DNA from 2 places in the Saccharomonospora cyanea NA-134 genome. Region 1 is predicted to be linked to the other one. Evidence: predicted binding sites of a transcription regulator. Region 1 holds the regulator's gene; the other holds the start of a gene.

The links. The regulator LexA, encoded in region 1, represses DNA repair genes until DNA is damaged. The targets are predictions, from matches to a motif close to CGAACACGTGTTCG.
Region 2: the regulator LexA is predicted to act here: its motif matches at 10,093-10,106, upstream of SACCYDRAFT_RS07505 (CoA transferase subunit A).

Annotation. Positions count from the first base shown of each region.
Region 1 is NZ_CM001440.1:3,826,402-3,841,493, forward strand. It holds gene SACCYDRAFT_RS17715 (prolyl oligopeptidase family serine peptidase) at 1-660, shown strand, start outside; gene SACCYDRAFT_RS17720 (SDR family oxidoreductase) at 650-1,423, opposite strand; gene SACCYDRAFT_RS17725 (MFS transporter) at 1,450-2,649, opposite strand; gene SACCYDRAFT_RS17730 (vitamin B12-dependent ribonucleotide reductase) at 2,838-5,708, opposite strand; gene nrdR (transcriptional regulator NrdR) at 5,763-6,242, opposite strand; gene SACCYDRAFT_RS26425 (hypothetical protein) at 6,559-6,729, opposite strand; gene lexA (transcriptional repressor LexA) at 7,103-7,822, shown strand; gene SACCYDRAFT_RS17750 (hypothetical protein) at 7,940-8,971, opposite strand; gene hflX (GTPase HflX) at 8,987-10,435, opposite strand; gene SACCYDRAFT_RS17760 (hypothetical protein) at 10,734-10,952, shown strand; gene SACCYDRAFT_RS17765 (ArsR/SmtB family transcription factor) at 11,179-11,679, opposite strand; gene SACCYDRAFT_RS17770 (MFS transporter) at 11,743-13,050, shown strand; gene dapF (diaminopimelate epimerase) at 12,983-13,819, opposite strand; gene miaA (tRNA (adenosine(37)-N6)-dimethylallyltransferase MiaA) at 13,829-14,731, opposite strand; gene SACCYDRAFT_RS17785 (class III extradiol ring-cleavage dioxygenase family protein) at 14,728-15,092, opposite strand, start outside.
Region 2 is NZ_CM001440.1:1,540,168-1,555,259, reverse strand. It holds gene SACCYDRAFT_RS07560 (xanthine dehydrogenase family protein molybdopterin-binding subunit) at 1-802, opposite strand, end outside; gene SACCYDRAFT_RS07555 ((2Fe-2S)-binding protein) at 803-1,345, opposite strand; gene SACCYDRAFT_RS07550 (helix-turn-helix domain-containing protein) at 1,570-2,052, shown strand; gene SACCYDRAFT_RS07545 (VOC family protein) at 2,055-2,480, shown strand; gene SACCYDRAFT_RS07540 (XdhC family protein) at 2,514-3,638, opposite strand; gene SACCYDRAFT_RS07535 (vWA domain-containing protein) at 3,631-4,785, opposite strand; gene SACCYDRAFT_RS07530 (AAA family ATPase) at 4,843-5,754, opposite strand; gene SACCYDRAFT_RS07525 (nucleotidyltransferase family protein) at 5,811-6,404, opposite strand; gene SACCYDRAFT_RS07520 (IclR family transcriptional regulator) at 6,401-7,195, opposite strand; gene SACCYDRAFT_RS07515 (thiolase family protein) at 7,285-8,460, opposite strand; gene SACCYDRAFT_RS07510 (CoA-transferase subunit beta) at 8,482-9,210, opposite strand; gene SACCYDRAFT_RS07505 (CoA transferase subunit A) at 9,252-10,070, opposite strand; gene SACCYDRAFT_RS07500 (2-hydroxyacid dehydrogenase) at 10,204-11,169, shown strand; gene SACCYDRAFT_RS07495 (glycerate kinase) at 11,172-12,296, shown strand; gene SACCYDRAFT_RS07490 (zinc-dependent alcohol dehydrogenase) at 12,274-13,458, opposite strand; gene SACCYDRAFT_RS07485 (hypothetical protein) at 13,563-13,856, opposite strand; gene SACCYDRAFT_RS07480 (UdgX family uracil-DNA binding protein) at 13,963-14,598, opposite strand; gene SACCYDRAFT_RS07475 (hypothetical protein) at 14,632-15,090, opposite strand; gene SACCYDRAFT_RS07470 (hypothetical protein) at 15,087-15,092, opposite strand, start outside.

The sequences.
Region 1 (15,092 bases):
GAGGTGTCGCTGACGCCGTCCTACAGTGGCGTGATCGGACGCGGCTGGCTCGCGCGTGGCGGCACGTACGTGGTGGCGAACCTACGCGGCGGTGGCGAGTACGGCCCCGACTGGCACAACCAGGTCGTGAAGACCAACCGGCTCAAGGTCTACGAGGACTTCGCGGCGGTGGCGCGCGACGTGGTGGCACGGGGAATCACCACACCCGAGTTGCTCGGCGTCCAGGGCGGCAGCAACGGCGGGCTGCTCACCGGGGTCATGCTCACGCGCTACCCCGAACTGGTGGGGGCCGTGGTCAGTCAGGTGCCGTTGCTCGACATGCGCCGCTACCACCAGCTACTGGCGGGCGCGTCGTGGATGGCGGAGTACGGCGACCCGGACGACCCCGACGAGTGGGCGTACCTGCGCCGATACTCGCCGTACCACAACGTCCACGGTGACCGGACCTACCCACCCACGCTGTTCGTGACGTCCACTCGGGACGATCGGGTGCATCCCGCGCACGCGCGCAAGATGATGGCGAGAATGCACGCCGACGGCCATGACGTGGCCTACTACGAGAACATCGAGGGTGGGCACGGCGCGGCGGCCGACAACGCGCAACTGGCCTTCAAGTGGGCGCTGGTGTTCGAGTTCCTGTGGCAGCGGCTCAGCGGCTAGACCTGACGTGCGCGTCGAGGTGGTCCTGGAACGTGATCGTTCCGACGGCGTTCTCGGGCGTGAGGTGGTGGCCCGCGCGGTAGCCCGCGTACACCGAGCCGAACAGCCTGACCGTACGGACCCGGCGACGCCGACCGGCGGCGGCCAGGTATCGCCGGGCCAGGTCGGCAACGGTCGTGATCTCGGGACCACCCATGTCGGGCGCCCGTCCCGCCGGGCGCGCGGTGGCCAGTGCGGCCAGCCGCGCGCCGACCTCGGTGGCCGCGACGGGTTGCAGCCGGAGATCGGGAACGAGCACGAGCGGCGGACGCGTCAACCCGGACAGCAGCCGGATGGCCAGCTCGTGGAACTGTGTCGCCCGCAGGATCGTCCACGGGACGCCGCTGTCCTCGACAAGACGCTCGGTGGCGTGTTTGCTCCGGTAGTACGGCAGCGGGATGCGATCGACGCCGACGATGGAGACGTAGACCAGATGCTCGCATCCGGCGCGACGGGCCGCGGTGAGCACCTGCCTGCCCAGCGCGACCTCTCCGCCGCGGAAGCCGGTGAAGTCGGTCGCACAGTGCACGACCGCGTCGGCGCCGTCGAACGCGGCGGCGAGACCGGCGGACGAACGGTAGTCGACCCGCACCGTCTCGACGCCGTCGCGCACCGACGACGTCGACCGGCTTGTGACGACGACGTCATGGCCTGCCCTCTCCAGCGCGGACACGACCTTGCGACCGAGCGTGCCGGTTCCTCCTGTGACGGCCACCGTGCTCATCGGTACTCCCGTGTGTGCGGGCGGGTTCAGCTCTCACTGTGGCACAGCGCCGACGACGGTGCCGCCGCGAGCGGCTCGGGAGCCGGCTCGGCACCACGGCGCCGAACGAGTTCGGGCACCACGGTGCCGATGCCGATCACCGCGAGGACCGCACCCAGCCACAGCGGGCCCCTCAGCCCGAGCGCGTCGATCGCGAGTCCGCCCACGAACGACCCGATCATCACTCCGAGCGTGATGAACGATCCGTGCACGGTGTTCACCAAGGGGCTCGCGTTGCCCTCACGGTGCACGCGCACCACCATCGCCGGGTTCATCGTGACGCCGACCAGGCCGATCCCCATCATCGCCGCCACCGCGGGGAGGGTGTTTCCTGCGAAGGCCGCGAAGGCCGTGAGGAACGTGGCGTTCAGCGCGAGGCCGCAGAGCAGCACCACCGCGTGGTAGCGATCGGCGAGGCGCCCGACGACGGTGTTGCCGAGCACGGTGGCCGCGCCGTAGCCGACGAGCAGGATCGGCACGGTGGAGCTGTCGACTCCGCTGACCTTCGTGAGGATCGGCTCGAAGTAGCTGAAGGCGGCGAAGGTCGCGCCGATGACGAGGGTGCTGGTGCACAGCGCCAGGAACAGCCTGCGGGAGCGGAAGACACCGAACTGGGAGCCGAGTCGGTCCGCTTCGGACGGAGCGAGTCCGGGAAAACCCGCCACCGTGACGACGGCTGCGAGGGCCGCGAGTCCCGTGACCGCCCAGAACGCGGCCCGCCAGCCGAAGTTCTCACCGACCACCGTGGACATCGGCAGTCCCAGCAACGTGCCGAGCATGAGCCCGTTCATGACGACCGCGACGGCTCGACCACGGACCTCCGGGCGCGTGAGTTGTGCCGCGAGCGAGACGGCGAGCCCGAAGAACGCCTGGGCGGCCATGCCGGTGATCACCCGTGCCACGAACATCACCGCGTAGTTCGGGGCGACGGCGGCGAGGACGTTGCCGATCCCGAACGTGGCGAACAGGGCCAGGAGCGCGGGTTTCGGCGCCCGCCGGCTCAGAACCATGGTCAGCACGGGCCCTCCGAGTGCCATCGCGGCGGCGAAGGCGGTGATGAGGTACCCGGCCTGGGGAACGGACACGCCCAGTCCGGCGGCCACGGGCGACAGCAGTCCCGCGACGGCGAACTCGCTGGTGACCATGGTGAAGATCCCCAGCGACAGGATGTAGACGGCACGAGGCACCGCGTCCTCCGAAGTTTTGTATTGTCCAGTACATAACTACGGTAGCGCAGTGCCTGTGGCGTCACTGGCGACTGTGGGTAACCCGGTGATCCTCCGGCCGATCTTCCGAGCCGTCACCGCTCCCCACGCGGCCGGAACACGACGGGGGAGCCGACCCACCGGGCCGACTCCCCCGTCCGCGGAATCCGTCAGCTGCAGCCGGAGGTGGCGCCGCAGCCCTCACACGCGTAGCACGATCCGGCGGGACGCATCTTCGTGCCGCACGTCATGCACAGGGGCGCGTCAGCCGCCTTGCCGAGCTGCAACTCGACCAGTTCGGTGGTGGTCTGTGCCTCCCTGGCCGGACGGTCGCCCGCCTTCGCGGGAGCGTCGGCACTCGACTGCTCACCACCGGCCTCGACGCTGCTGCGCAGGGCGTCCAGGTCCACGTTCTCCGGCTCAGCGCTGCCGCCGCCGTACTCGGCCTCGACCTGTGCCGACCGCTCGTCGGCGGTGAAGATGCCGAGCTGCGCACGCTTCTCGTACGGCAGGTAGTCGAGCGCGAGCCTGCGGAACAGGTAGTCCAGCACGCTCGTGGCCATCCGCACGTCCGGGTCGTCGGTCATGCCCGCCGGCTCGAAGCGCAGGTTCTGGAACTTCTGGACGTAGAACTCGAGCGGGATGCCGTACTGGAGCCCCACGGAGATCGACATGGAGAACGCGTCCATGACACCGGCCAGGGTGGAACCCTGCTTGCCGAGCTTGACGAAGATCTCACCGAGCCCGTCGTCCGGGTACGAACCGGCCGTCAGGTAGCCCTCGGCCCCACCCACGGTGAAGGACACCGTCTGGCTCGGGCGCTTCTTCGGCAGGCGCTTGCGCACCGGCCGGTACTCGACGACCTTGTTCTCCTCGGCCTTGCCCTCCGGCTCGGCCTTGTCCTTCTTGGCCGTCGACAGCGGCTGGCCCACCTTGCAGTTGTCGCGGTAGATCGCCAGCGCCTTCAGCCCGAGCTTCCAACCCTGGAAGTAGATCTCCTCGACGTCCTCCACGGTCGCCGACTCGGGCATGTTGACCGTCTTGGAGATCGCGCCGGACAGGAACGGCTGCACGGCCGCCATCATCCGCACGTGACCCATCGGCGCGATCGAACGCTCACCGACGGCGCAGTCGAACACCTCGTAGTGCTCCGGGCGCAGCCCCGGCGCGTCGACCACGTGGCCGTGCTCGGCGATGTAGTCGACGATCGCCTCGACCTGCTCCTCCTGGTAGCCCAGCGAGCGCAGGGCACGCGGCACTGCGTTGTTCACGATCTGCATGGACCCGCCGCCGACCAGCTTCTTGAACTTCACCAGCGAGAAGTCCGGCTCGATACCGGTGGTGTCGCAGTCCATCATGAAGCCGATGGTGCCGGTGGGGGCGAGCACGCTGGCCTGCGCGTTGCGCCAGCCGCTGTTCATACCGATCTCGATGCCCCGCTCCCACTCCCGCGTCGCCAGCGCACGCACCGCCGCGTCGTTGTGGTGGTAGGTGCGGACGAGTTCGTTGGCCGCCGCGTGCTTGCGCATCACGCGCTGGTGCGGTTCGGCGTTACGGGCGTAACCCTCGTACGGACCCACCACACCGGCGAGCTCCGCGGACCGCCGGTACGACACCGCCGTCATCAGCGAGGTGATCGACGCGGCGAGCGCGCGCCCACCCTCGGAGTCGTACGCGTGGCCCGTCGCCATCAGCAGCGCGCCGAGGTTCGCGTACCCGATGCCGAGCTGGCGGAACTTGCGCGTGGTCTCCGCGATCGGCTCGGTGGGGAAGTCGGCGAAGCAGATCGAGATGTCCATCGCCGTGATGACCAGCTCGACGGCCTTGACGAACAACTCCGCGTCGAACGTGCCGTCCTCGCGCAGGAACTTGAGCAGGTTCAGTGAGGCGAGGTTGCAGCTGGAGTTGTCCAGGTGCATGTACTCGGAGCACGGGTTCGAGGCGGTGATACGTCCCGACTCGGGGCACGTGTGCCAGTCGTTGATGGTGTCGTCGTACTGCAGCCCCGGGTCGGCGCACTCCCAGGCCGCCTGCGCCATCTTGCGGAACAGGCCCTTGGCGTCGACCTGCTCGAGAACCTCACCGGTGGTCCGTGACCGGAGACCGAACGCGCCACCGGTCTCCACAGCCTGCATGAACTCGTCGGACACGCGCACCGAGTTGTTGGCGTTCTGGTACTGCACCGACGAGATGTCCGCGCCGCCGAGGTCCATGTCGAAACCGGCATCACGGAGCACGCGGATCTTGTGCTCTTCCTTCGCCTTGGTCTCGATGAACTCCTCGACGTCGGGGTGGTCCACGTCGAGCACGACCATCTTGGCCGCCCGACGGGTCGCGCCGCCCGACTTGATGGTGCCCGCGGAGGCGTCCGCGCCGCGCATGAACGACACCGGGCCCGACGCCGTGCCACCGGACGACAGCAGCTCCCGCGAGGAGCGGATGCGGGAGAGGTTCAGGCCCGCGCCCGAACCGCCCTTGAAGATCAGACCCTCTTCCCGGTACCAGTTGAGGATCGAGTCCATGTTGTCGTCGACCGACAGGATGAAGCACGCACTGACCTGCTGCTTCGAGCTCGTACCGACGTTGAACCACACCGGCGAGTTGAAGCTGAACACCTGGTGGAGCAGCATCCAGGTCAGCTCGTGCTCGAAGACCTCGGCGTCGGCGGCACCGGCGAAGTAGCCGTGCTCCAGGCCCGCCTTGACGTAGGTCTTGACGACACGGTCGATGAGCTGCTTGAGGCTGTTCTCGCGCTCGGGGCTGCCCACCGCGCCGCGGAAGTACTTGCTGGTGACGATGTTCGTCGCGTTGACCGACCAGAACTCCGGGAACTCCACACCGCGCTGCTCGAAGTTCACCGTGCCGTCACGCCAGTTGGTCATGACGACGTCGCGCCGCTCCCACCGCACCTCGTCGTAGGGGTGCACGCCCTCGGTGGTGTAGACGCGTTGGATGCGCAGCCCCTTGCGCGAGCCCGAGCCGCCGCGCTTCTTGCTCGGCTTCGGCGAGGATTCCGCGCCGACCCCCACGGTTTCTGTCATGACTCCCACTCCCGCGTTAGAAACTGGCGGCGACGTGACCCGTCGTCCGCGTCCTCACTCGCTGTGGTCCTGCTGGGCCGAGGACTCGGCGATCGCCTCACGCAGGTTCTTGATCTCGGCTTCGAAGTCCTCGATCGACGAGAAGGACCGGTAGACGCTCGCGAACCTCAGGTACGCGACGGTGTCGAGTTCCCTGAGTGGGCCCAGAATGGCGAGACCCACCTCGTGGCTCGGAATCTCCGCGACCCCAGCCGCCCTGATCGAGTCCTCGACCTTCTGAGCGAGCTGTTTCAGAGCGTCGTCGTCGACAGGACGGCCCTGACAGGCCCGCCGCACTCCCCGAACCACCTTGTCCCGGCTGAACTGCTCGGTCACTCCCGACCGCTTGACGACGGCGAGCACCATCGTCTCCGACGTGGTGAACCGGCGGCCGCAGGCCGAGCACGACCGACGCCGTCGGATCGCCTGGCCCTCGTCCACCTCACGGGAATCGACGACCCGGGAGTCCGCGTGCCGACAGAACGGACACCGCACAGTCGAACACCTCCCGAAACATCCCCTGCACAGCAGGAACGCCACCGACAACGCACTCCACGGCGTACCGCGCGTGAGTGTCGTCCACGCCACGACCGGACACCACCGACAGTGAACGTAGAACCGATCCTACCCCAACTTGTGGACCAATTACAGCGATGTAACTACTAGATGTAGGGGTCGACCATAAGACGCGGCCCGGTCCACCGCAACCGCGACCCCCTCCCTCACCGGAGTGAGATCCGACCTAGGATGCCGCGCCCCGACACGCGCCCGGCGAGCCACCCCGCGGCCGCTCGAACGCGGCCCGGACAGCCTACGGTGCGCTCGGAACGGCCGCGCCGGGGCCGGGCCCCACGACCGCCGGGTCCGTGGCGACGAGTCCGAGGCCCACGACCGCCGCCGCCACCACGAGCGCCACCACCGCGAGCCACGGCCAGTGGGCACCACCGCAACGCCGTCCCCTCCTCGTGGGATCACCGCGCATGCCCCCACCACGCCGCAACCCCGGAGCAACCGGAGACCGCGTCGGAGGGCGACGCGCGCAGCGTCCACCGCCCGCGGCCGGCGGGCGGGCCGGAGCCACCCGGACCACATCTGAGCGCTTCGTCACCACGACCATGCCGGCCACCTCTTCCGCTCGACCGTCCACCCCGCGCCGTGGACCCACCACGCGGGCGAGCGCATACCGCCTCGAACACCCGTGCGAACATGTACCACCAAGACGCGCGAAGATCGAGCACCCAAGGCGTGTTGCTCGAACAAACGTTTGAAATCCCCGACGAAGCGGACTAGCGTCGCAACCGGATGTACGAAAAGCCCCACATCAGGTCGGGCTTACGACTGGGAGGCAAATCGCGGTGGCACGCAAGACAACGGGCAACGACGTGAGCGGCGGCGAGGTCCCCGACCTTCCGCGCACGGTCGAGAACCCGGACGAAAGCCTGACACCGCGCCAACGGAAAGTCCTCGAGGTGATCAGGACCTGGGTGGACAAGTACGGATACCCGCCGAGTGTCCGGGAAATCGGGGAGGCTGTCGGACTCACGTCCACCTCATCTGTTTCCCACCAATTGAAGGCGCTCCAGCGCAAGGGTTACCTACGGCGCGACGCCAATCGCCCGCGCGCGGTGGGAATGCTGACGATCGGCCGCGAGCGGTCGGCCGCGTCGTCGGGCTCACAGACCGAGGACCCGGTCCGCGAGCCCGCTCTCGTCCCGCTGGTGGGCCGTATCGCCGCGGGCGGGCCGGTACTCGCCGAGGAAGCGATCGAGGACGTCTTCCCGCTGCCGAAGGACATCGTCGGCGAGGGTGAGGTCTTCCTGCTCAGCGTCACCGGCGACTCGATGATCGGCGCGGCCATCACCGACGGCGACTGGGTCGTGGTGCGGCAACAGCCCACCGCCGAGAACGGCGACATCGTGGCAGCGATGATCGATGGTGAGGCCACGGTGAAAACGTTCAAGCGCAAGGACGACGGGCACGTCTGGCTGATGCCGCACAACGAGGCGTACGAACCGATTTCCGGTGACGACGCCACGATTCTCGGAAAGGTCGTCGCGGTCCTACGGCGACTGTGAAGGGGAGTCCGGCGATAACGGCGTGAACACCGGCGTACTCCTCACCGAGGAAAGACGGGCGGGTGTTCCGTGCGCCGTTTCCAACCCTTCCCTCGGTTCGGTCAGGCACGCGCCGCCCTACCGACGGCGGCGGCTGCCCCAGGCCACGAGCACAGCGGCGAGGACCGCGGCGACGGCGAGGGCAGGAGCCAGGCCGAGACCGGATTCCCGGTCGACCGGCTCCTCCGGTGCACTCGCCGCGCGATCCTTCGGTTCGGCCCTGCCGTCAGGTTGGGCGCCCACCAGCGAAACGGCGTCCCGAACGGCTCGCAGCGGCTCGCCACGGCCCTCGCTGGCGGACAGAAGCGTGCCGTCGGGGGTGAAGGCGATGGCCTCACCCTGTGCTTCGCCGGGCAGGGGAACGCGTACCGGGTCACGGGTGAACGCCGCCGCGACGTCCCCGTCGACCACCGGGTAGAGGTAGGCGTCCGTGTACGTGCGCAGGGCTACCACGCTACCGTCCGCCGACAGCGCGGCTCCCGTGACGAGCACGGTGCCCACGGCCCCGAGCGGACCTCCCTGCGTCCCGGTCGGCCGCAACGACACCGTACCGACCTCTTCGAGCGGGGTCGGCCCAGGACTGACGAGCGGCTCGGCCGGACGGTAGACGCGGGCGGAACCGACGACGTTCTTCGTGATGATGTACGGCGTGCCCGCGTGGTCCACCACGAGCGCCTCGGCGTCCTGGGGACCGTCCGGATACGTGAGGCGATACAGCACGGAGGTGCCGTCCCGCGACAGGGCGTGCACGGCCGCCGTCTCGCGTCGGCCACGGTTGTCCCCGGTGTCGCCGAGCCACAGGGTCCCGCCGGGGCCGAGTGCGAGGTCCTCGACGTCGTACGGATCCGTCGGAGCCGTCAGCACCTCTCGCACCCGGCAGGCGTCGTCCAGAACGGCGACCTCGACCTGTGTGCCGCCGTCACTCACGGCGTACACGTGGTCGGTGTCGGCGGCGAGCCCGGACAGCTCCTCGAGCCGAGGATCGTCGACCGAGCACACCACCTCGGGCGCGGCCACCGGGACGTCCTCGACCTGTCCGACGGGCGTGCCTGCGGACAGTGTCACTGTCACGAGTGCCGCCGTCACCACGACCAGGCCGAGTCGTCTCACTCCGCTACGTTAGCGTCACACGCGTGAGCCGTTCGTGACGTAGTCCGAAAGAGCAGCCGCGAGCTCCGGATACACCTTCGCCTTCAGCAGCGTTCCCTCGGGCCTGTGCTCCTCGGCCAGCACCTCGCCGTCCGCGTGTGCTCGCGCGACGAGCTCACCGTGCGTGTAGGGCACGAGGACCTCCACGAACGTCTCCGGCCGGGGCAGGCGCGCGGCGATCTCGGACACCAACGTGTCGAGTCCCTGCTCGCTGTGTGCCGAGACGATCACGGCGTCGGGCAGCAGGTTACGCAGCCGCGCGAGGGTCACCTCGTCGGCGACGTCGGCCTTGTTGACGACCACCAGCTCCGGAGGCAGCGGCTCCGACCGCTTCTCGGCGATCTCGCCGAGGACCTCGCGCACCGCGGTGACCTGGTCCTCGGGTGCGGGTGCCGCACCGTCGACCACGTGCAGCAGCAGGTCGGCGTCCGCCGCCTCGTCGAGCGTCGAACGGAACGCGTCCACCAACTGGTGGGGCAGGTGCCGCACGAATCCGACGGTGTCGGTGAGCGTGTACTCGAGCCCGTCGTGCGTCACGGCCCGCCGCGTGGTGGGGTCGAGCGTGGCGAACAGCGCGTCCTCCACGAGCACGCCCGCACCCGTGATGGCGTTGAGCAGGCTGGACTTGCCCGCGTTGGTGTAGCCGACGAGTGCGACGCTGGGCACCTCGTTGGCCACCCGGCGTCCCCGCTTGGTGGCCCGGATGGTGTCCATCGCGGCGATGTCCTTGCGCAGCTTCGCGATGCGCTTGTTGATGCGCCTGCGGTCGGTTTCCAGCTTCGTCTCACCGGGACCACGCAGACCCACACCACCGTTGGCACCACCGGCACGACCACCGGCCTGCCGCGACAGCGACTGACCCCAACCGCGCAGTCGCGGGATGAGGTACTGCAACTGCGCGAGTTCGACCTGCGCCTTGCCTTCACGCGAACGTGCGTGCTGGGCGAAGATGTCGAGGATCAGCGCCGTGCGGTCGATGACCTTCACCCGCAGCTTCTCCTCGAGCTGCCGCAACTGGCCGGGTGAGAGCTCACCGTCGCAGATCACCGTGTCGGCACCGGTCGAGACGACGATGTCGGCGAGTTCCCTCACCTTGCCCGACCCGATGTAGGTGGCGGGGTCCGGCCGCGAGCGACGCTGGACGACCCCTTCGAGCACCTCGGAGCCCGCTGTCTCGGCCAGGCGCGCGAGTTCGGCGAGGGATTCCTCGGACTGTTCCGCCGTTCCCTCGGTCCACACGCCGACGAGCACGACCCGTTCCAGCCGCAGCTGCCGGTATTCGACCTCGGTGATGTCGGCGAGTTCGGTGGACAGCCCCGCGACCCTGCGCAGGGACGCGCGGTCGGAGAGTTCCAGTTCCCCCTGCGACAGCTCGACGTCGGCGAGCTGGTCGTCGGGAACGACGTTGTGTGTCAGTTCTGTCATCGTCTCCCTATCGTCCCACGGTCCGTGGGAAAGAACGAGCCAATTAGCTGCTCGGATACAGCGTCACGGACACGGCGGCGCGGTCGTGTCCGAGGCCGAGCGCCGGGACAGCTCCGTCTCTCGGATGCCGCCGGAGAGATCTCACTTCGAGCGGGTTCACGAAGTGGTCACGGCCGAGCCGCCCGGTCGGCTCATCGGTGAGAGCTGTCACAGGAATCAACCAGACGAGCAGCGGACGTATTCCATCGCGGCGAGGAGGCCGGGTTGACCGCCGCACCCGTCCGGGTAGTTACCGGGCATGGACGACAAGCGACGCGACCCTCAACAGGAGTACGTCGAGCACCTCGCCGAACAGGAGGCCGGGCGCACCGCGCCGGTGGAGAACGAGAACGCCTCCTACGGCGACCAGCCCGCCCAACCCGGACGTGCGGCGGTGTCGGACCGGCGGGAGAAGGCCAGTTCCACGGGCTCGGTGCAGCAGAGCGACTTCCCCGTCGACGACGACAAGCACCGCTGACTCCCAGCACCGTCCGGGTACCGAACCGAGCCAGCCCGCCAGTCTGATCGGCGCCCTCGCCACCCGACGGCTCCGACGCCCGCACGACCGACGACCGCCCAGGGGTGCCGGCCACGCGGAGCCCGATGTCCCCGAGCTGCCCGCCACGACCTGGGCGCTGCCCTCGGCCCTGCCCGCTGCGCTCACGTCCGACACGCGCGCCCGGAGAGAGGACCGCGCTCACCTGTCAGCTGCCCGGATACAACGCCACGTACACGGCGGTGCGGTCGGCGTCGGCGTCGATCGGTTCGTCGGCGAACTCCTCCAGCAGGTCCTGCAGGCGACGGCGGAACTCCTCGCGCCGCTCCGAGGGCACCTGGGCGACCAGCCGCCACTGCTCCACGTTGCGGACTCCCGCCTCGGCGACCTCCGCGAGGAACGCCTCGAGCAGGGCTTCGTCGACATCGGGTTCGTGGCCGGTGTCGAGCCGCCAGGACAGCCCCGTCGAGCGGTACGGGATCTCCTTCGCGCCGCGGGTGCCGCGCCTCGCCGGCTCCGGTCTGAGGAATCCGGCGTCCACGAGTTTGCGGACGTGGTGCAACGTGGTGGCCGGATCACGTCCGAGCCGCTGTGCCAGCTCCTTGTTGGTCAGGGCTGTCGCATGAGTCAGCCGGATGATCCGTAGGCGTACTCCCGAGGCGAGGGCCCGCACCTCGGCCTCCGTCGCCTTCCGTCGCTTCGTCACCACGGGCTCACGATATGCCGCCACACTGATTGACAGTTTCCAATCACTGGGGCGACACTGGCGGCCATGACTGGGGACACGCTGTGGTGGCACCGTGACTTCCGGCTGCTCTGGGCAGGCGAGACCGCCAGCCAGTTCGGAACCTTCGTGAGCCGCACGGTGCTGCCCGTGCTCGCCGTGACGACGCTCGCCGCCACACCACTCGAGATGGGTGTGCTGACGGCGGCCGAGAACGCCGCCTTTCTCGTGCTGGGCCTTCCCGCCGGCGTGTGGGTCGACCGAGTGCGACGAAGACCCGTCATGGTGTGGGCCGATCTCCTTCGGGGGCTCCTGCTGCTGACGGTCCCCGTCGCCTGGTGGCTCGGCGTCCTCACCCTGGCCCACCTCGTCGCCGTGGCCACACTCGTCGGCGTCGCCACGGTGTTCTTCGACGTCGCCTACCAGTCGTACCTGCCCTCCCTGGTGGGGCGGGAGAAACTCATCGAGGGCAACGCGAAGCTGCAGGCCAGCCAGTCGGTCGCGAACGTGGCGGGCCCCGGGCTCGCGGGGACGCTGACCCACCTCGCAGGCGCCGCGAACGCGCTGGTCACCGTCGGTGGGAGCTACCTGGCGTCCGCGTGGCTGCTCCGGCGGATCCGCGCCGAGGAACCGTCACCGGAGCGCGACGGCCCCGTACGACTGCGGGCACAGGTGGCCGAGGGTCTGCGGTTCGTCTTCGGGAGCCCGGCCCTGCGCGCGATCACACTCTGCACCGCGTCGGGCAACCTGATGGGTGGGGCGTTCACCGCCGTGGAAGTCCTGTTCCTCACCCGCGACCTCCGGCTGTCCCCGGGTGAGGTGGGGTGGGCGCTCGCCTGCCACGGCTTCGGCGGGGTGCTCGGCGCGGTCACAGCGGGCTGGTGCCTGCGCCGGATCGGACTCGTCCGCGCCGTCTGGCTCGTGCCGCTGCTGACCTGGCCCGCGCAACTGCTCGTGCCGCTGTCCGAACCGGGCTGGCGCGTGACACTGGCCGGTGTCGGGTTCGTGGCCGTCGGCTACGGGGTCATCGTCTACAACGTGGCCCAGGTCAGCTACCGCCAGACCCTGTGTCCCGACCACCTGCTGGGCCGGATGAACGCGAGCGTGCGGTTCGTCGTGTGGGGCGTCCTGCCGATCGGCGGGCTGCTCGGTGGCGTGCTGGGCGAGACTTTGGGAGTCCGCACCACCGTGTGGCTGACCTCGGCGGGGCTCGCCTGCTCCGCGCTGTGGGCGCTGCTGTTGCCACTGCGAGGCGCGAAGGACACGTCACGGCACCTCGTCCCGGGAACTAACCGAGAGCGTCCCACCACGCGGGGTCGAGCTCGCCCTTCGCGACGAACACCGCGGGCCCGGTGAGTGTCGAGGTCTCCTTGCCCACGGTCACGGACACCCGGCCCCCGGGAACATCCACTGTGGATTCTCCGGTGTCGTCGCCGCGCAGGTGCAGCGCCGCCGCGACCGCCGCGACCGTGCCGGTGCCGCACGCCCGCGTCTCCCCCACACCACGTTCGTGAACCCGCATCCGCAACGCGTCGGGGCCGAGGACGTTGACGAACTCCAGGTTGACCCCGTCGGGGAACACCTCGGTGTCGTACCGCGGAGCCCGGCTCAGATCCAGCGTGCTCACGTCGTCGTCGATCACGGACACGAGGTGCGGGTTGCCCACGTCCACGGCGACCCCGGAGACCTGCCTCCCGTCCACGACGGCCACCGAGGTGCCCGTCACCGTGGCCGGTCCCATGTGCACGGTCACCGAGAGGTCCCCGGAGGCGTCGCTGCGCACCCGCACCGGCCGGTCGCCCGCCCTGGTGCCCACGGCGAACTCCGGCCCCGCCTCCAGCCCCGCCTCGACGAGGTAGCGAGCGAACACGCGGGTGCCGTTGCCGCACATCTCGGCCAGGGACCCGTCGGCGTTGCGGTAGTCCATGAACCACTCGCCCTTCGACTCGACGCCGAGCGCGGCCGAGCGCACGACCCTGAGCACCCCGTCGGCACCGAGCCCCTGCTGCCGGTCGCACAACGCCGCGACCCGCTGCGGGGTCAGCTCCAGCGACGCGTCGGGGTCGGGCAGGAGCACGAAGTCGTTCTGTGTGCCGTGTCCCTTGAGGAACTCGATGCCAGCCATGCCCCAAGGCTACTGGCCGAGGTGGGCCAGCACGGCGTCGACCAGGTTCGCCGCCCCGCCGTCCAGCCAGGTGATGCGGTCGTCACGCCGGAACCACGACCGCTGCCTGCGCACGAACCGCCGCGTGGCCACGATCGTGTCCCGCGCGGCGGCGTCGAGGTCACCGTCGCCCGCGAGCGCGTCGAGCACCTGGCGGTACCCGAGGGCCCGTGACGCTGTTCTCCCCCGCCGCAGCCCGCGCTGTTCGAGCCGCCGCACCTCGTCCACGAGCCCGGCGGCGAACATGTGCTCCACCCGGAGTTCCACGCGTTCGTCGAGCTCGTCCGCTTCCCGGTCGATTCCGATCAGGACGGTCCCGTACCTCGGCGGCCCCGGGGTGGGCAGGTTCGCAGAGAACGGCTCTCCGGTGAGGGCGATGACCTCCAGCGCGCGCACGACGCGTCGCGTGTCGCTGGGCAGGATCGTCACGGCGGCCTTCGGGTCGAGCATCGCGAGCCTGCGGTGCAGCGCGGCCGTCCCCTCCTCCCGCGCCTGCTCCTCCAGGTTCCGCCGCACGGCCGGATCCGTTCCGGGGAACCTCAGGTCGTCCACGATCGCCTGGACGTACAGGCCCGACCCACCGACGATCACCGGAACCCGGCCCGCCGCGAGCAGTGACTCGATGGTGGCGCGCGCCTGCTTCTGGTACGCGGCCACCGACGCGGTCTCGGTCACGTCGAGGACGTCGAGCAGGTGGTGGGGCACACCCTTGCGCTCCTGTCGAGTGGCCTTCGCCGTACCGATGTCCATGCCGCGGTACAGCTGCATGGCGTCGGCGTTGACGACCTCACCGCCCAGTGCGAGCGCGAGTTCGACCCCGAGCGCGGTCTTGCCGGTGGCGGTGGGCCCGACGACGGCGACGGGGGTGATCATCGCCGGATCCACTTCGCGACGTGATAGGCCACACCGAACGGAGCCTGCGAGTACACCAGTTCCCCGCGCCAGCCGCCGGACGACCGGGCGAACCCCGCGAGGACCTGCCATGCCGCCCGGCCCTCCGCCTGGAGTTCGGTCGCGAGTGCCGGGTCGAGCGACAACAGTGCCTCGCAGTCGGCCTCGGCCAGCGCCGTGCGCACCACCGTGTCGAACCCCTCCGCCCTGGCGTCGGGCCAGCCGGGCGGTGCCGTGTCGTGGCGCGTGGACCCGTCGCCGAGTACGAGCAGACCACCCTCGTCCGCCCCACCGAATCGCTCACCGAGAGCCACGCACTCCGCGACGTCCGTGTCCTCGGCCA
Region 2 (15,092 bases), 2.3 Mb from region 1:
ACTCCTCCGGGATCACGGCCAGTTTGCCACCGAATCCGCCGCCCACGTCGGGGGCGATGACGCGCAGCTGGTGTTCCGGAATGCCGAGCGTCAGAGCGGACAGGGTCTTGGTGATGTGCGGGATCTGGGTGGCCGACCACATGGTGAGCTGCGCGGCCGTCGGATCCACCACCACGGAGCGGGGTTCCATGAACGACGGGATGAGGCGCTGCTGGCGGAAGCGCTTCCGCAGCACCACCTCCGACTCGGCGATGGCCTGCTCGACGTCGTCGCCCGAGCCAGCCTCGGCGGAGTCGAACGTCCACACGGCACTGCGGTTGGTGCCGAGGTCGGCGTGTACGAGCGGCGCGTCGTCGGCGATCGCGTTCTCCAGTCCCAGCACCACGGGCAGCTCGTCGTAGTCGACGTCGATCTCGGCGAGCGCGTCGTACGCCTCGGCCTGGCTGCGCGCCACGACGACGGCGATCCCCTCACCCGCGTGGTTGACCGTGCCCTGTGCCAGCACAGGCCTGCGCGGCCACTTCATGTCCGGGGTGATCGGCCACGCGCACGGCAGACCGATGGCGCCCTCGGGGTCGAGGTCGTCGGCGGTGTACACCGCGATGACGCCGGGCATCTCGCGGGCCGCCGACGTGTCGATGTTCGTGATGCGCGCGTGCGCGACGGTGCTGCGGAGCACAGCGAAGTGCACCATGCCGGGCAGCGTGATGTTGTCGGTCCACCGGGTCCTGCCGGTGATCAGGCGCGCGTCCTCCTTGCGGCGACGGGCCTTGCCGATCTCCGGCTCCATCGTGGCGGTCATCTACTCAGCACCTCCACCCATGCTCGGCGCCGTCGCGGTGCCCGTGGCCTCGCCGACGCGTTCGGCCTCCGGACCGGCTCCGGGGCGCATGCGCTCGGCCGCGTCCCGCACCGCGCGGACGATGTTCTGGTAACCGGTGCAGCGACAGAGGTTGCCCTCGAGGCCCTCGCGCACGGACTGCTCGTCCGGATCGGGGTTCTCGGAGAGGAGATCGAGGGACTGCATGATCATCCCGGGCGTGCAGAAACCACACTGCAGGGCGTGGTTGTCCTGGAACGCCTGCTGCACCGGATGCAGCTCGCCGTCGCGCGAGAGTCCCTCGATCGTCGTGACCTCGTGGCCGTCGGCCTGGACGGCGAGAACCGAGCAGGACTTCACGCTCTGCCCGTCCAGGTGCACGGTGCACGCGCCGCAGTTGCTGGTGTCGCACCCCACCACGGTGCCGACCTTGCCGAGCTGGTTGCGCAGGTAGTGGACGAGAAGCGTGCGCGGCTCGACCTCGTCGGTGTAGCGGGTTCCGTCAACGGTGACGGTGATGCGCATTGGGCCTCCTGTACTGGCTCGACCCGCCGGGGCGGGCCGCGGGTGGAACGGCCGTAGCCGATCAGCTAGTGATCGGCCTCACAGGCAACCCTGCTACGTCCGCGCGGTGACGACAACCCCTGCCGCCGTCGAACCGGTGGGGTCTCCCTCCATCGGGAGCGGACTTTCCAGCGCAGCGACAAAACCAGCGTTTCGTGTCACCGGTGCGGGCGATACTGGCCGTCATGGGACGCCCGTCACTCACCCGACACCTGCTCAGGGCGAAGGACCTCGCCGACGCCTACTACGCCGAGCCGCTCACCGTGGCCGGTCTCGCCGAGGCGGCCGGGCTCTCGCGTTCCCACTTCTGCGAGCAGTTCCGGAAGGCGTTCGGGGAGTCACCGCACGCGTACCTGCTGACGCGACGGCTGGAACGCGCGGCGGCCCTGCTGCGCACCACCGACCGGACGGTCACTGAGATCTGCCACGCCGTCGGACTGACCAGCGTCGGATCCTTCACCACCAGCTTCACCCGCACCTACGGCCGTTCACCGAAGGCGTACCGGCGCTCGTTTCCTCCCGCGGCCGTGCACGCCCGCGTCCCCGGGTGCGTCCTGCGCGCGTACGGGCGTCCCCGACTCCGGACGTTTCGAGAAGAACCGCCGCGTGGTGACGGTCTAACGTCATCGAACACACCGTCGAACACACGGTCGAACAGTGAGGAGTGACGATGTTCCGGATCGGCAGCATGCAGGTGTGGGTACACGACCAGGACGAGGCACTGGACTTCTACACGCGCAAACTCGGCATGGAGGTCCGTGCCGACGTGACGGTGCCGGAGATGGGCGACTTCCGGTGGCTGACCGTCGGCCCCGCGGGTCAGTCCGACGTCTCGATCGTGCTCATGGCGATCCCCGGCCCACCCGTACTCGACGAGACGACCTCCGCCCAGGTGGCCCAACTCATGGAGAAGGGCGTCGGCGCGTCGATCTTCCTCGTCACCGACGACTGCCGCAGGACCTATCAGGAGCTGAGTGCCCGCGGGGTGGAGTTCGTGGAGAAGCCGGAGGAACGGCCCTACGGCATCGACGCCGCGTTCCGCGACCCCTCGGGCAACCACATCCGGCTCACCCAGGTCTTCGACGGCATGGGGTGACCGCGAGCCGGGGAGGAGGTGCCCGCTCGCCGGTCAGCGGTGCTGTTCGGTGTGGATACGGCCGTCGATGTCGGACAGTCGGCGGCCTCCACCTCCCCACCGCAGCGCGATGATCTCGGCGGCGATCGACACGGCGGTCTCCTCCGGTGTACGCGCGCCGAGGTCGAGGCCGATCGGGGAGGCCAGCCGTTTCAGCTCGGCGTCGGTCATGCCGGCCTCGCGCAACCGGCGCAACCGGTCCTCGTGGGTGCGGCGGGAGCCCATGGCGCCGACGTAGGCCACGTCGAGCCGGAGCGCCACCTGGAGCACCGGCACGTCGAACTTCGGGTCGTGGGTGAGCACGGTGACGACCGTCCTGCCGTCGATACGGCCCGCCTCGGCCTCCGCCGTCAGGTAGCGGTGCGGCCAGTCCACGACCACGTGGTCGGCGTCCGGGAAGCGGCTTCTCGTGGCGAACACCGGGCGGGCGTCGCACACCGTGACCTCGTAGCCGAGGTAGGAGCCCATCCTCGCCATCGCCGCGGCGAAGTCGATGGCGCCGAACACCAGCATCCTGGGCGGCGGTTCGAACGAGTTCACGAACACGGCCATGCCCTCGCCCCGGCGCTGCCCCTCGGGCCCGTAGTGCAGGGTGCCCGACCGGCCCGAGGCGAGCAGGCCACGCGCGTCGTCGGCCACGGCGTCGTCGATGCGGGACGAGCCGAGCCCGCCCACCACGCGGTCCTGCCACACCAGCATGCGCCTGCCCAGCAGCGTCGCGTCGGTGTGCTCGACGATCGTGGCGACGGCCACCGGCGTGCCCTGGCGCACCGAGGCGACCAGTTCGGGCAGCTCGGGCATCGACTCGCGGTCGATGCGCTCGACGAAGATGTCGATGATGCCGCCGCACGTCAGCCCCACGGCGAACGCGTCGTCGTCACTGACGCCGTAGCGTTGCAACACCGGAGTGTGGGTCCGCACGACCTGCTGCGCCAGCTCGTACACCGCGCCCTCGACGCAGCCACCGGACACGCTGCCCACCACGTCGCCGTCGGCACCCACCAGCATCGCCGCGCCGGGCGCGCGCGGCGCCGACGAGAAGGTGGCGACCACGGTCCCGACTCCCACGGTCTCCCCCGCCTCCCACCGGCGGTGGAGTTCGTCCAGCACGTCATGCATGTGCGATCTCCCTCAGCAGTCGTTCGAGCGTGGCCAGGCTGTGACCCGCGAGCAAGCGGTCCACGTGCGGCAGGACGGCGGCGATGCCGGACTGCACGGGCTCGTAGCCCTCGTGCCCGGCGTGCGGGTTGACCCAGAAGACCCGGTGGGCGAGGCGGCGCAGGCGTGCCGCCTGGTCTCCGAGCAGCCGGGTGTCGCCGCGTTCCCAGCCGTCCGAGAAGACGACGACGGTGGCGCGGCGAGCCATGCCGCGCTGTCCCCACCGGTCGAGGAACACGCGCAGTGTCTCGCCCAGCCGCGTGCCTCCGGCGAAGTCGGCGACCGCGCCCGCGGCGTCGAGCATCGCCCGCTCGGGGTCGCGCTGCCGCAACTGCCGCGTCACGCGGGTCAGCCGCGTGCCCAGGGTGAAGACCTCCACGTCCGCAGGCGACGCCCTCACCACGACGTGGGTGAAGCGCAGCAGGGCGTCCGCGTACGGCTTCATCGACCCCGACACGTCCACGAGCAGCACCGTCCTGCGGGGCCGGGTGCGCCGTCGGGAGTGGACGAGGCGCCCGGGTTCCCCGCCGTCGGCGAGCATCGCCCGCAGCGTGCGGCTCGCGTCGAGGCGACCTCGCCGCGCGGTCCGGTACCGCGGCGAGGAGCGGCGCGCGGGCACGGGGCGCAGCGTGTCCAGCAGTTCGCGCAGGTGGCGCCGTTCGGCCTTGGTGAGCTCGGCCAGGTCGCGGTGCCGCAGGACCTCGGCGTCACTGGCGGCCACGCTCAGCCGCTCGTCCGTTCCCGAGCCCTCACCGGCACCCGCCGGTTGCGTCACGAGAGCCGCGATCCGGGGCTGCGTGGGCACCGGCAGGGCGTTGCGCTGCCGCACGGGAGGTTCGTCGCGGAACCACGCGGCGAACGCCTCGTCGTAGCGCGGCAGGTCGTCGGGCTCCGAACACAGGGCGAGCCTGCCCGCCCAGTAGAGCTGTCGCGGGTCGGCGACGTCCACACGCTCCACCGCGTCGAGGTAGGCCTGCACCCGGTGCGCGTCGCAGCGCACCCCGGCCTCCCGCAACGCCGCCGCGAAACCGACCAGACCGGTCAGTGGGTCGGCCCCTGGGTCGAGGCCTGGGTCGAGCCCTGACTCGTGCGGAGCCCGCGTGTTCATGTCTCCATTGTCGCCCTCCGGGAAGGGAAGATCCATGCTCACGGCGCCGAAAGCCCGTCAGCCCAGGAGCGAGTCGAGCGCTGCCCGGACCCGGTCCAGGTCCTCGCTGTACTTCAGCACGGCTCCGAGCGTGGTGGCGGCGGAGGCGGCGTCGAGTTCGTCCCTGCCCAGAGCCGTCAGCGCCTGCGCCCAGTCGATCGCCTCGGCCACGCCCGGCGGTTTGAGCAGCTCCATCGCACGCAGGCGCTGCACCGCCTCGGCGATCTGCCGGGAGAGCCGCTCACCGAGGCCGGGCACCCGGCGGCGCAGGATCGCGATCTCGCGGTCGAGTCCGGGATGCTCCACCCAGTGGTAGAGGCAGCGGCGCTTGAGCGCGTCGTGGACCTCGCGGGTGCGGTTGGACGTGAGGACCACCAGCGGCGGGGTCTCGGCCCGTATCTGGCCGTACTCGGGAATCGTGACGGCGTTCTCGTCCAGCAGTTGCAGCAAGAACGCCTCGAACTCGTCGTCGGCACGGTCGATCTCGTCGACGAGGAGCACGCACGGCGCGGAGGTGAGCGCCCGCAACAACGGCCGCGCCAGGAGGAACCGTTCCGTGTAGAGGGACTGCTCTGCGCTGTCCGCGTCCAGCCGTCCGCCCTCGGCCGCCTCCAGCGCCCGCAGGTGCAGCAGCTGCCGGGGAAAGTCCCACTCGTACAGTGCCTGCCCCGCGTCGATGCCCTCGTGGCACTGCAAGCGGATCAACGGCAGGTCGAGCGACTCCGCCAGTGCGACCGCCAGCGAGGTCTTGCCCGTACCCGGTTCGCCCTCACAGAACAGTGGTCGCTGCATGCGCAGAGCCAGGAACGCTGCCGTGGCCACGCCCGCGTCGGCGAGGTATCCCGCGCGTTCGAGGATCTTGGCGAGTTCGTCGGGTGTCTCCGGCGACGTGCCCTCCGCGCCGGGTGCTCCGCTGCTGTCGGCTGTCACACGGCCGAGCCTACTGGCCTCGGCTCGCGACGGCGGCGCTCCGGCCCCCGCTCCGTTCAGCTCTGGTCGGGCGCGTCGCTTCCCGGCAGGTCGGCCGGCGAGTCGACGTCGGTGCCCTCGGACAGGTCACCGCACTCCACGAGCCGCAGGTCGGCTCGGCCCCGCAGCCACTCCCGCGCGCCCACGTCACCGCGCGTGACGTCGGCGATGTCGGCCCACCACCGGCGGCCGAGCAACACCGGGTGTCCCGGTACACCGTCGTACGCGGCGCGCGCCACGGCCTCCGGCGCGGCCATCGCCCGCAGGCGGGTGACGACGTCGGACCCGACGCCGGGAAGGTCCACCAGGTGCACCAGAACCGCGTCCGGCACCGGAGCGAGGTGGGCGAGCGTGCGCAGTCCCTCCCGCAGGGAGGCGCTCATGCCCTCCTCCCAGTCCGGCACGTTCACCGTCGTGACCCGGCCGGGCAGCAACGTGCGCACGTCGTCGGCCCGCGCGCCCAGCACGACGACGACGGGATCGCAGCCGCCCTCGGCCAGCACCCGCACGGCACGCGTCACCAGCGCCTCGCCGTCGACCTCGACGAGTGCCTTGGGCCTGCCGAACCGGCGTCCCGCCCCGGCGGCCAGCAACAGGCCCGCGGTCCTCATGACACCCGCGCCGAGGGAGCGACGGCCAGGTCGGCCTCGATGCGTTCGGCGGTCTCCCGCAACCGGGGGAGCAGCCGGGTCCGCGCCTCCTCCGGACTCGTACGGCTCGCGTGCGTCGAGATGTTCACGGCAGCCACCACCTTGCCGTCCTTGTCGTGGATGGGAGCGGCCACCGACCGCAACCCCTCCTCCAGTTCCTGGTCGACGAGCGCCCAGCCCTGTTCGCGCACCACGTCGAGCTCGGCTCGCAACGACGGGGCGGAGGTGATCGTGCGGTGGGTGAGCCGGTCGAACTCAGCCTCGTTCAGGTACGCGGAGAGGGCGTCCTCGTCGAGCCCGGCGAGCAGCACGTGTCCCATCGACGTGGCGTGGGCCGGGAACCGCGTGCCCACGTCGATGCTCACGGTCATGATCCGGGAGACGGCGACCCTGGCGACGTAGACGATGTCGGTGCCGTCGAGCACCGACACCGAGCACGACTCGTGCACGTCCGCCGACAGCCGTTCGAGGTGCGGCTGTACCACCTCGGGAAGGGAGAGGCTCGACAGGAACGCGTAGCCGAGTTCGAGCACCCTGGCGGTGAGCCCGAAGTACCGGCCGTCCGAACGGACGTAGCCGAGGTCGGCCAGGGTCAGCAGGAACCGGCGCGCGGCGGCCCTGGTCAGCCCGGTCGCCTTCGCCACGTCGCTGAGCGTGAGCTGCGGTGTCCCGGCACCGAACGCCTTGATCACGGCCAGCCCACGCTCCAGCGACTGCACGTGGTGTGCGGCCCGTCCGCTGCCTGACTCCATGCGTCCAACCTATCGCGGCGGGGCCCCCTCCGGAGCCCGCCCGTCTCGGAGAGTGAGCGTCGGCGTGGGCGTGCCCTCCTGCGTGCCGTTCACGCCTCCAGCACCACGGCGAGCCCCTGACCGACGCCGATACAGATGGCGGCCAGGCCCCAGCCGCCGCCCTTCCTGCGCAGCTGGTGCGCCAGCGTGCCGAGGATACGTCCGCCCGACGCGCCGAGCGGGTGTCCGATCGCGATCGCGCCACCGTGGACGTTCACGATGCCGGGGTCGAGGTCGGGCCAGTCGGCCAGGCACGCGAGCGACTGCGCGGCGAACGCCTCGTTCAGCTCCACCGCGGTGAGGTCGCCCCAGCCGATGCCCGCGCGCTTGAGCGCGAGCTCGGCCGCCCTCACAGGCCCGATTCCGAACACGTCGGGGTCGACGCCGGCCGCCCCGCGTCCCGCGATCCTGGCCAGCGGGGTCGCGCCGATCCGGTCGGCTCCGGCACGGTCGGCGAGCAACACCGCCGAGGCACCGTCGGACAGCGGCGAGGCGTTGCCCGCCGTCACCGTGCCGTCGGCGCGGAACACCGCCTTGAGCTTCGCGAGTTTCTCGGGCGACGTGTCGGGCCGGACGCCCTCGTCGCGGCGCAGCTCCGTGCCCTCCACCGGCACGACGTGGTCGTCGTAGAAGCCCTCTTCCCACGCCTTCGCGGCGGCGCGGTGACTGCGCAGCGCGAACTCGTCCTGCTGCTCGCGACCGATGCCGTACCGCTGCGCGAGCAGTTCGGTGCTCTCCCCGAGCGAGACCGTCCACTTCCCGGGCATCCGCGGGTTGACCATGCGCCAGCCCAGGGCGGTGGAGTACAGCGTCTCGTTGCCGTTCGGGAACGCCTTCCCGGGCTTGGGCAGCACCCACGGCGCGCGGCTCATCGACTCCACACCGCCCGCGACCGCCACCGACGCCTCCCCGACCGCGATCTGCCTGCTCGCCTGGATCGCGGCGTCGAGGCCGGAACCGCACAGGCGGTTCACCGTGCTGCCGGGCACGCTCGTGGGCCAGCCCGCGAGCAGGGTGGCCATGCGGGCGACGTTGCGGTTGTCCTCCCCGGCGCCGTTCGCGTCACCGAGCACGACCTCGTCGACGAGTTCCGGGTCGAGGTCCTGGCGTTCGCCCAGCGCCCGCAGCACGTGCGCGGCGAGGTCGTCGGGGCGCACGCCGGACAGCGCGCCGCCGTACCGCCCGAACGGCGTCCGAACCGCGTCGAGTACGAACACGTCAGTCATGGTGTGCCTCCTGCGTCCTGGTCACGATGCCGCCTGCAACTCGCGCAGCACGGTCAGCTCCCGGTCCGTCGGCGGTTCCGTCGTCGACAACTCGGGCGAGACCCGAAGGTCCCAGCCCGTCGCCTCCCGTACCCGTTCGACGTCCACGCCGGGATGCACCTGGGTCAGCACGAGTTCGCGGGTCTCCGGGTCGGGCCGCAGAACACCGAGGTCGGTGATCACGAGCGTCGGTCCGGCACCGCGGAGCCCCAGCTTCTCCCGATCCCCCGGACCGCGGCCGTGCCCGACCGAGGTGACGAAGTCGACCCGGTCGACGAAGGTGCGCCTGCTCTGGCGCACCACCACGAAGACCTCACCGCACGAGCCCGCGATCTCCGGTGCGCCGCCCGCGCCCGGCAACCGTACCTTGGGGGCCGCGTAGTCGTCGCCGATCACGGTGGTGTTGATGTTTCCGAAGCGGTCGAGCTGCGCCGCGCCGAGGAAGCCGACGTCGATGCGGCCCGGCTGGAGCCAGTAGTTGAACACCTCCGGCACGCTGACCACCGCGTCGGCGGTCTCGGCGAGGATGCCGTCACCGATGGAGGCGGGCAGCCGGCCGGGCTTGGCCCCGAGCGCCCCGGACTCGTAGATCAGCACGAGGTCGGGCGCGTGGGTCCGCCGCGCGACGTTGGCCGCCGTGGAGGGCAGTCCGATGCCGACGAAACAGCGGGTGTCGCCGGTGAGCGCCCTGGCCGCCGCGATCGACATCATCTCGTCGGCGGTGTACCCGGAAGCCGCCTGTTTCGAGGAGTTCACGCCTTCACCTCCGCACCGGACCTCGTTTCCCGCACCCACTCCTGGAACGCCTCGCGATCCCGGCTGACGGCGTCCCACCGACGGTAGTAGTCGTTGTCCCGCTCGTAGTAGCCCTGCGCGTACGAAGGGTGCGCGCCGCGGGGGACCTCGGCGACGCGGGTGACGACCCAGGACGGCAGCATGACCTGGTCGGGCACCGGTTCGAGTTCGTCGACGACCTCCTCCACGGTGACCAGGCTGCGCCGGGCGGCGAGCACGGCTTCCTTCTGCACGCCGGCCAGCCCCCACAGCTGGACGTTCCCCCTCCGGTCGGCCCGCTGTGCGTGGATGATCGAGACGTCGGGGTTGAGCGCGGGCACGGCGGCGAGCCGCTCCCCGGTGAACGGGCACGTGATCTCGGCGATCGTGCCGGTGTGGTCCGGCAGATCGGTGCCCGCGTAGCCACGCAGTACCGCGAACGGCAGGCCGGAGGCACCGGCGACGTAGCGGTTGGCCATCCCGGCGTGGCTGTGCTCCTCGATCTCCAGCGGCACCGGCCACCCGTTCTGCACGGCGTCGCGGAAGCGGTGCAGCGAGCCGACCCCCGGGTTGCCACCCCACGAGAAGACCAGCTTGCGCGCGCACCCGGCGCCGATGAGCTGGTCGTACACGATGTCGGGCGTCATCCGCACCAGTTCCAGGTCACGCCGTCCCTGCCGAATGATCTCGTGGCCTGCGGCGTGCGGGATGAGATGGGTGAACCCTTCCAGCGCCACCGTGTCACCGTCCCGAACCAGCTCGGCCACGGCGTCGGCCAGAGAAACGATCTCCGCCACGTCATCACCCTCGTTCGCATTACGCACAACTGTTCTCAATGTGAACATAGCAGCGTCGTCAAGACCGGGCGAGCCCGTTAAGGTGCACCCGGACCCTGTGGCCGACGAGTAGCAGCGAGAGGACGACCGCGACGTGAGACCCCGGATCGTGGTGACCAGGAAGATCGCCGAGCCCGCGTTGGAACTGCTGCGCGAGACGGGAGAGGTGTGGGTTCCCGAACCCGACCGCGCGCTGCCCACGGAGGAGCTGCACGCCGCCGTCGCGGGTGCCGACGCGGTCGTGAGCGCGCTGCACGACCAGGTGGACGGAGCCTTCGCCGACGCGGCGGGCCCACAGTTGAAGGTGGTCTCCACGGTCGCCGTCGGATACGACAACATCGACGTTCCCGCGCTCCACGCCCGCGACGTCGTCGTCACCAACACCCCCGGCGTCCTCACGGACGCGACCGCCGACCTCGCTTTCGGCCTGCTGCTGTCGGTGACCCGCAGGCTCGGCGAGGCCGAACGGCTGCTACGGGCACGCACGCCGTGGATGTTCCACCCGAGGTTCATGCTCGGAACCGGGCTGCAGGGCAAGACACTCGGCATCGTCGGACTCGGCCAGATCGGCAGGGCCATGGCCCGGCGGGCGCTGGCCTTCGGCATGGACATCGTCTACACCGGACGCAGGCGCGCCGACCCGGGCGTCGAGAGGGAACTCGACGCCCGGTACGTCACGCTGGACGAGTTGCTGCGTACCTCCGACGTGGTCTCACTGCACTGCCCGCTCACCCCGCAGACCCGGCACCTGATCGACGCCGACGCGCTCGCCACGATGAAACCCACGGCGTTTTTGGTCAACACCACCCGCGGCCCCGTGGTGGACGAGGCCGCCCTCGCCGACGCGCTCAAGCGGGGCGCGATCGCGGGCGCGGCGCTCGACGTGTTCGAGAAGGAACCCGAGGTCCATCCCACGCTCCTGGAGCTGGACAACGTGGCCCTCGCACCGCACCTGGGGTCGGCCACCACGGAGACCCGCACGGCGATGGCCGTGCTCGCCGCGCGCAACGCCATCGCCGTGCTGCGCGGTGAGGAACCGCCGACCCCGGTGAGGAGCTAGCCGTGCGCGTGGTCGTCGCTCCAGACAAGTTCAAGGGCAGCCTCACCGCCGTCGAGGCGGCCGAGGCCATGGCGGCCGGGGTCCGCGACGTCGTCGACGCGCGCGTCGACCGTTGCCCCGTCGCCGACGGCGGTGAGGGAACCCTCGACGTCCTGCTCGCCGCGGGCGGGCGCAGGGTCGACGTCGAGGTCCCCGGACCACTGTCGGCGCCGGTCGCCGCGCACTACGTGGTGCTCGACGGCTGGGCCTACGTGGAGTCGGCCCGCGCCTGCGGGATCGAGTACGTCGAGCCCACCCCCAGAACGGCACTGCGCGCCCACACCCGCGGCGTCGGCGAACTCGTGCGGCACGCGGTCGAGCACGGCGCCCACGGCGTGGTGCTGACGGTGGGCGGCACGGCGAGCACCGACGGCGGCGCCGGCATGCTGCGCGCACTCGGCGGAGTCGTCCACGACGCGCGCGGCAACCCCGTGGAGCCGGGCGGGGGCGCGCTGGCCTCGGTGGCGACCGTGGACCTCACCGCGGTACGGCGGCTCCTCGACGGCGTCGAACTCAGGGTGGCGACCGACGTCACCAATCCTCTCCTGGGCCCCCACGGCGCGGCGGCGGTGTTCGGCCCTCAGAAGGGCGCGGGGGTTCAGGAGGTGCGACAGCTCGAAGCCGGCCTGCGCGTCTGGTCGCACGCGCTCACCCAGGCGGGCGCCTCCGACGTGGCCGACACCCCCGGCGCGGGGGCGGGCGGCGGCGTCGCCGGATCCGCCATCGCGCTGGGCGCCGAGGTCGAGTCGGGCTTCGAGCTGGTCTCCACCGTCATCGGCGTCGACGAGGCCGTCCGGGGAGCCGACCTGGTCATCACCGGCGAGGGCTCTCTGGACGCCCAGAGCCTCGCCGGAAAGGCCCCGGCCGGGGTCGCCGACCTCGCGCGCCGGGCGGGGGTGCCGGTGGCCGCCGTCGCGGGCCGGATCGCGCTGGCTCCGAACGAACTCGCCGGTGCGGGCATCACGGCATGGCGTGCCCTCGTGGACGAGGCCGAGTCGGTCGAGGACGCCCTGCGGCGCGCGGCGGAACTCCTACGCGGCGCGACGGCGGCCGTCGTCCGGGAGTTCAGGGCTGGAGCACGATCTTGACGGCGCCGTCGCGCTTCTTCTGGAACATGTCGTAGGCCTCCGGTGCCTCCGACAGCGGAAGGTGGTGGGTGGCGAGGTCCTCGACGCCGAGCGGGTCGCCGTCACCGGTGATCAAAGGCATGACGTCGTCGATCCAGGCATGCACGTTCGCCTGTCCCATGCGGAGCTGGACCTGCTTGTCGAACAACGTCATCATCGGCATCGGATCGAGCATGCCACCGTACACACCGGACAGTGAGATCGTGCCGCCGCGGCGAACGGCGTCGATGGCCACGTAGAGCGCAGCCAGCCGGTCGATCCCCACCTTCTCGACGGCCTTGGCCGCCAGCGGCCCCGGCAACAGCGTCGCCAGCTGCTGGGCCAGTCCCGTCACCGGAGCGCCGTGGGCCTCCATGCCCACCGCGTCGACCACCGAGTCCGCGCCCCGGCCGTCGGTGCGGTCGCGGACCGCGTCGGCCACGTGCTTGTACTGGCGCAGGTCGATCGTGTCGATGCCGTGGCTACGGGCCAGTTCGAGTCGCTCGTCCACGAGATCGACCCCGATCACCCTGCTCGCACCGCGATGAAGGGCGATCCGCGCGCACATCTGCCCGATCGGCCCGAGCCCCAGAACCAAAACCGATCCGCCGGGCGGGACGTTCGCGTACTCCACGGCCTGCCAGGAGGTGGGCACCACGTCGGACAGGTAGAGAAACCGGTCGTCGGGCGGCCCCTCCGGCACCTTGATCGGCCCGAAGTTCGCGAACGGCACCCGCAACCGCTCGGCCTGCCCGCCGGGCACCTGCCCGTAGAGCTTGGTGTAGCCGAACAGCGCCGCACCCTTGCCGTGTTCGGTGACCTGCGTCGTCTCACACTGCGAGTACAGCTTCTGATCACAGTAGTAGCAGTGTCCACAGGAGATGTTGAAGGGCACGACCACCCGGTCGCCCGGCTTGAGGTTCTCCACCTCGCTGCCGACCTCCTCGACGATGCCCATCGGCTCGTGACCGAGGATGTCGCCGGGGTCGATGAAGGCGCCGAGCACCTCGTACAGATGCAGGTCCGAACCACAGATGCCCGTCGACGTCACCCTGATCACCGCGTCGGTGGGCTTCTCGATCCTGGGGTCGGGTACCTCGTCCACCCGAACGTTGCGCTTTCCCTGCCAGGTCACGGCCTTCATGGCGCCTCTCTCCCTCGCCCGCCGGCCTGGCGGGTCATCGGTGGTCGCCTTCTTCCGGTGTCGTCGAAAGGCGGCGTACCACCGATGACCGACGGCCAAACGGATCAACCCGCCTGCGGCATCACGGCGAAGTTGAGTTGACCTTCCTCGTCCTGCTGGATGTCGAGGACCTTGTCGTCGAGGAACGTCGCCGCCTGGGGTTCGAGGAAGACCCTGGCGCCGCTTTCCGTGCCGAGGACCTGGTCACCCGCTTCGGGTGCCTGGGCGATCGACAGCGCAAGCTGTGCGCCTTCCTCCGTCTCCTCCCGCAGCGCGAACCGCAGACCCGCGGAATCCTGACCGTCCTGTGCGGTCAGAACGCTGATCGCCTCGGCGGCAGCGTCGGTCATGGCGAGCATGTCGGTGTTTCCCTTCGTTCGCGTACGGCTGCCACCCCCACCGTAAGGGCATCCGGCCCGGTGCGCCGCCCGCGCGCCGGACGCCGCGGGCGGAAGGCCCTGACACTCACAGTGCCTCCGCCGCCGTGACGAGGTCGGCGACGAGGCCGGCGTACGCGCGTTCGCGGTCGGAGTCCCTGGCCCGGAGCACGGCCGACGGGTGCACGGTCGCGACGGCGAGCGGTGGATCGGCCACCCCCGGCAGTTCCAGCAACTCCCCACGCCGGGAGCTGACCCGGAAGTCCGGGCCGAACAGCGACTGTGCCGCCGTGGCGCCCAGTGCGACCACCAGTTCGGGCCGGACGGTGTCCAGTTCGGCCAGCAACCACGGCTTGCACGCCACGATCTGCGACCGCGACGGTTTCTTGTGAATGCGCCTGCCGCTCTTCTCGTCGCGGGTGAAACGGAAGTGCTTGACGGCGTTGGTCACGTACACGGTGTTCCGGTCGATACCCGCCTCCACGAGCGCACGGTCGAGCAACCCGCCCGCGGGACCGACGAACGGCGCGCCCTCGCGGTCCTCCCGATCGCCGGGCACCTCCCCCACCATGACGATCCGGGCGCGTTCCGGTCCCTCACCGAACACCGTCCGCGTCGCGTCGGCGTAGAGGTCGCAGCCCCGGCAGACCGCCGACGCCTCGCGCAGCGCCGTCAGGTCCCTCTCCCGCGGCAGGTAGTTCTGCGCCCCCTCGTAACGGACCACGCGGGACCCCCTCGCCCTGGTCGTTCGTCGCTGTCAGTCCGGGTCGGTGGCACGCCCGGCGGACGTGTCGTCGAGCACACTGACCCACAACAGGGCGTGCCACAACGCGTCGAGCCGGGCGAGCGGATCCGGGTCCGCGCTCACCAGCGAGAGCTGGAACCGCGCGTCGTCGGTCTCGTCGTTGAGCTGGGCGAGCACGGCACGCAACACCGCGCGAAGGGCCGGGTCGACCTCGTCGATGTCGACGTCGTTGTCGGCCGCGTCCACCAGGTCGGCGGTGTAGGTCCCCCCGGGTTCCCGGTCGTCCGCGTTCCTCCGCAACGCCCGCACCACCGAGGCGACGAGTTCCGCGAGCACGGGCTCGAACAGGCGGTCACCGTGCGGGCCGACGACCCGCGTGAGCAGTCCGGCGAGCGCTTCCACGTCGTCGCGCCGGGCGATCTCCACGAGCTGTTCGGTGAGCCCGCGCACGTCCGCGCCCGCCGAGCTCATCG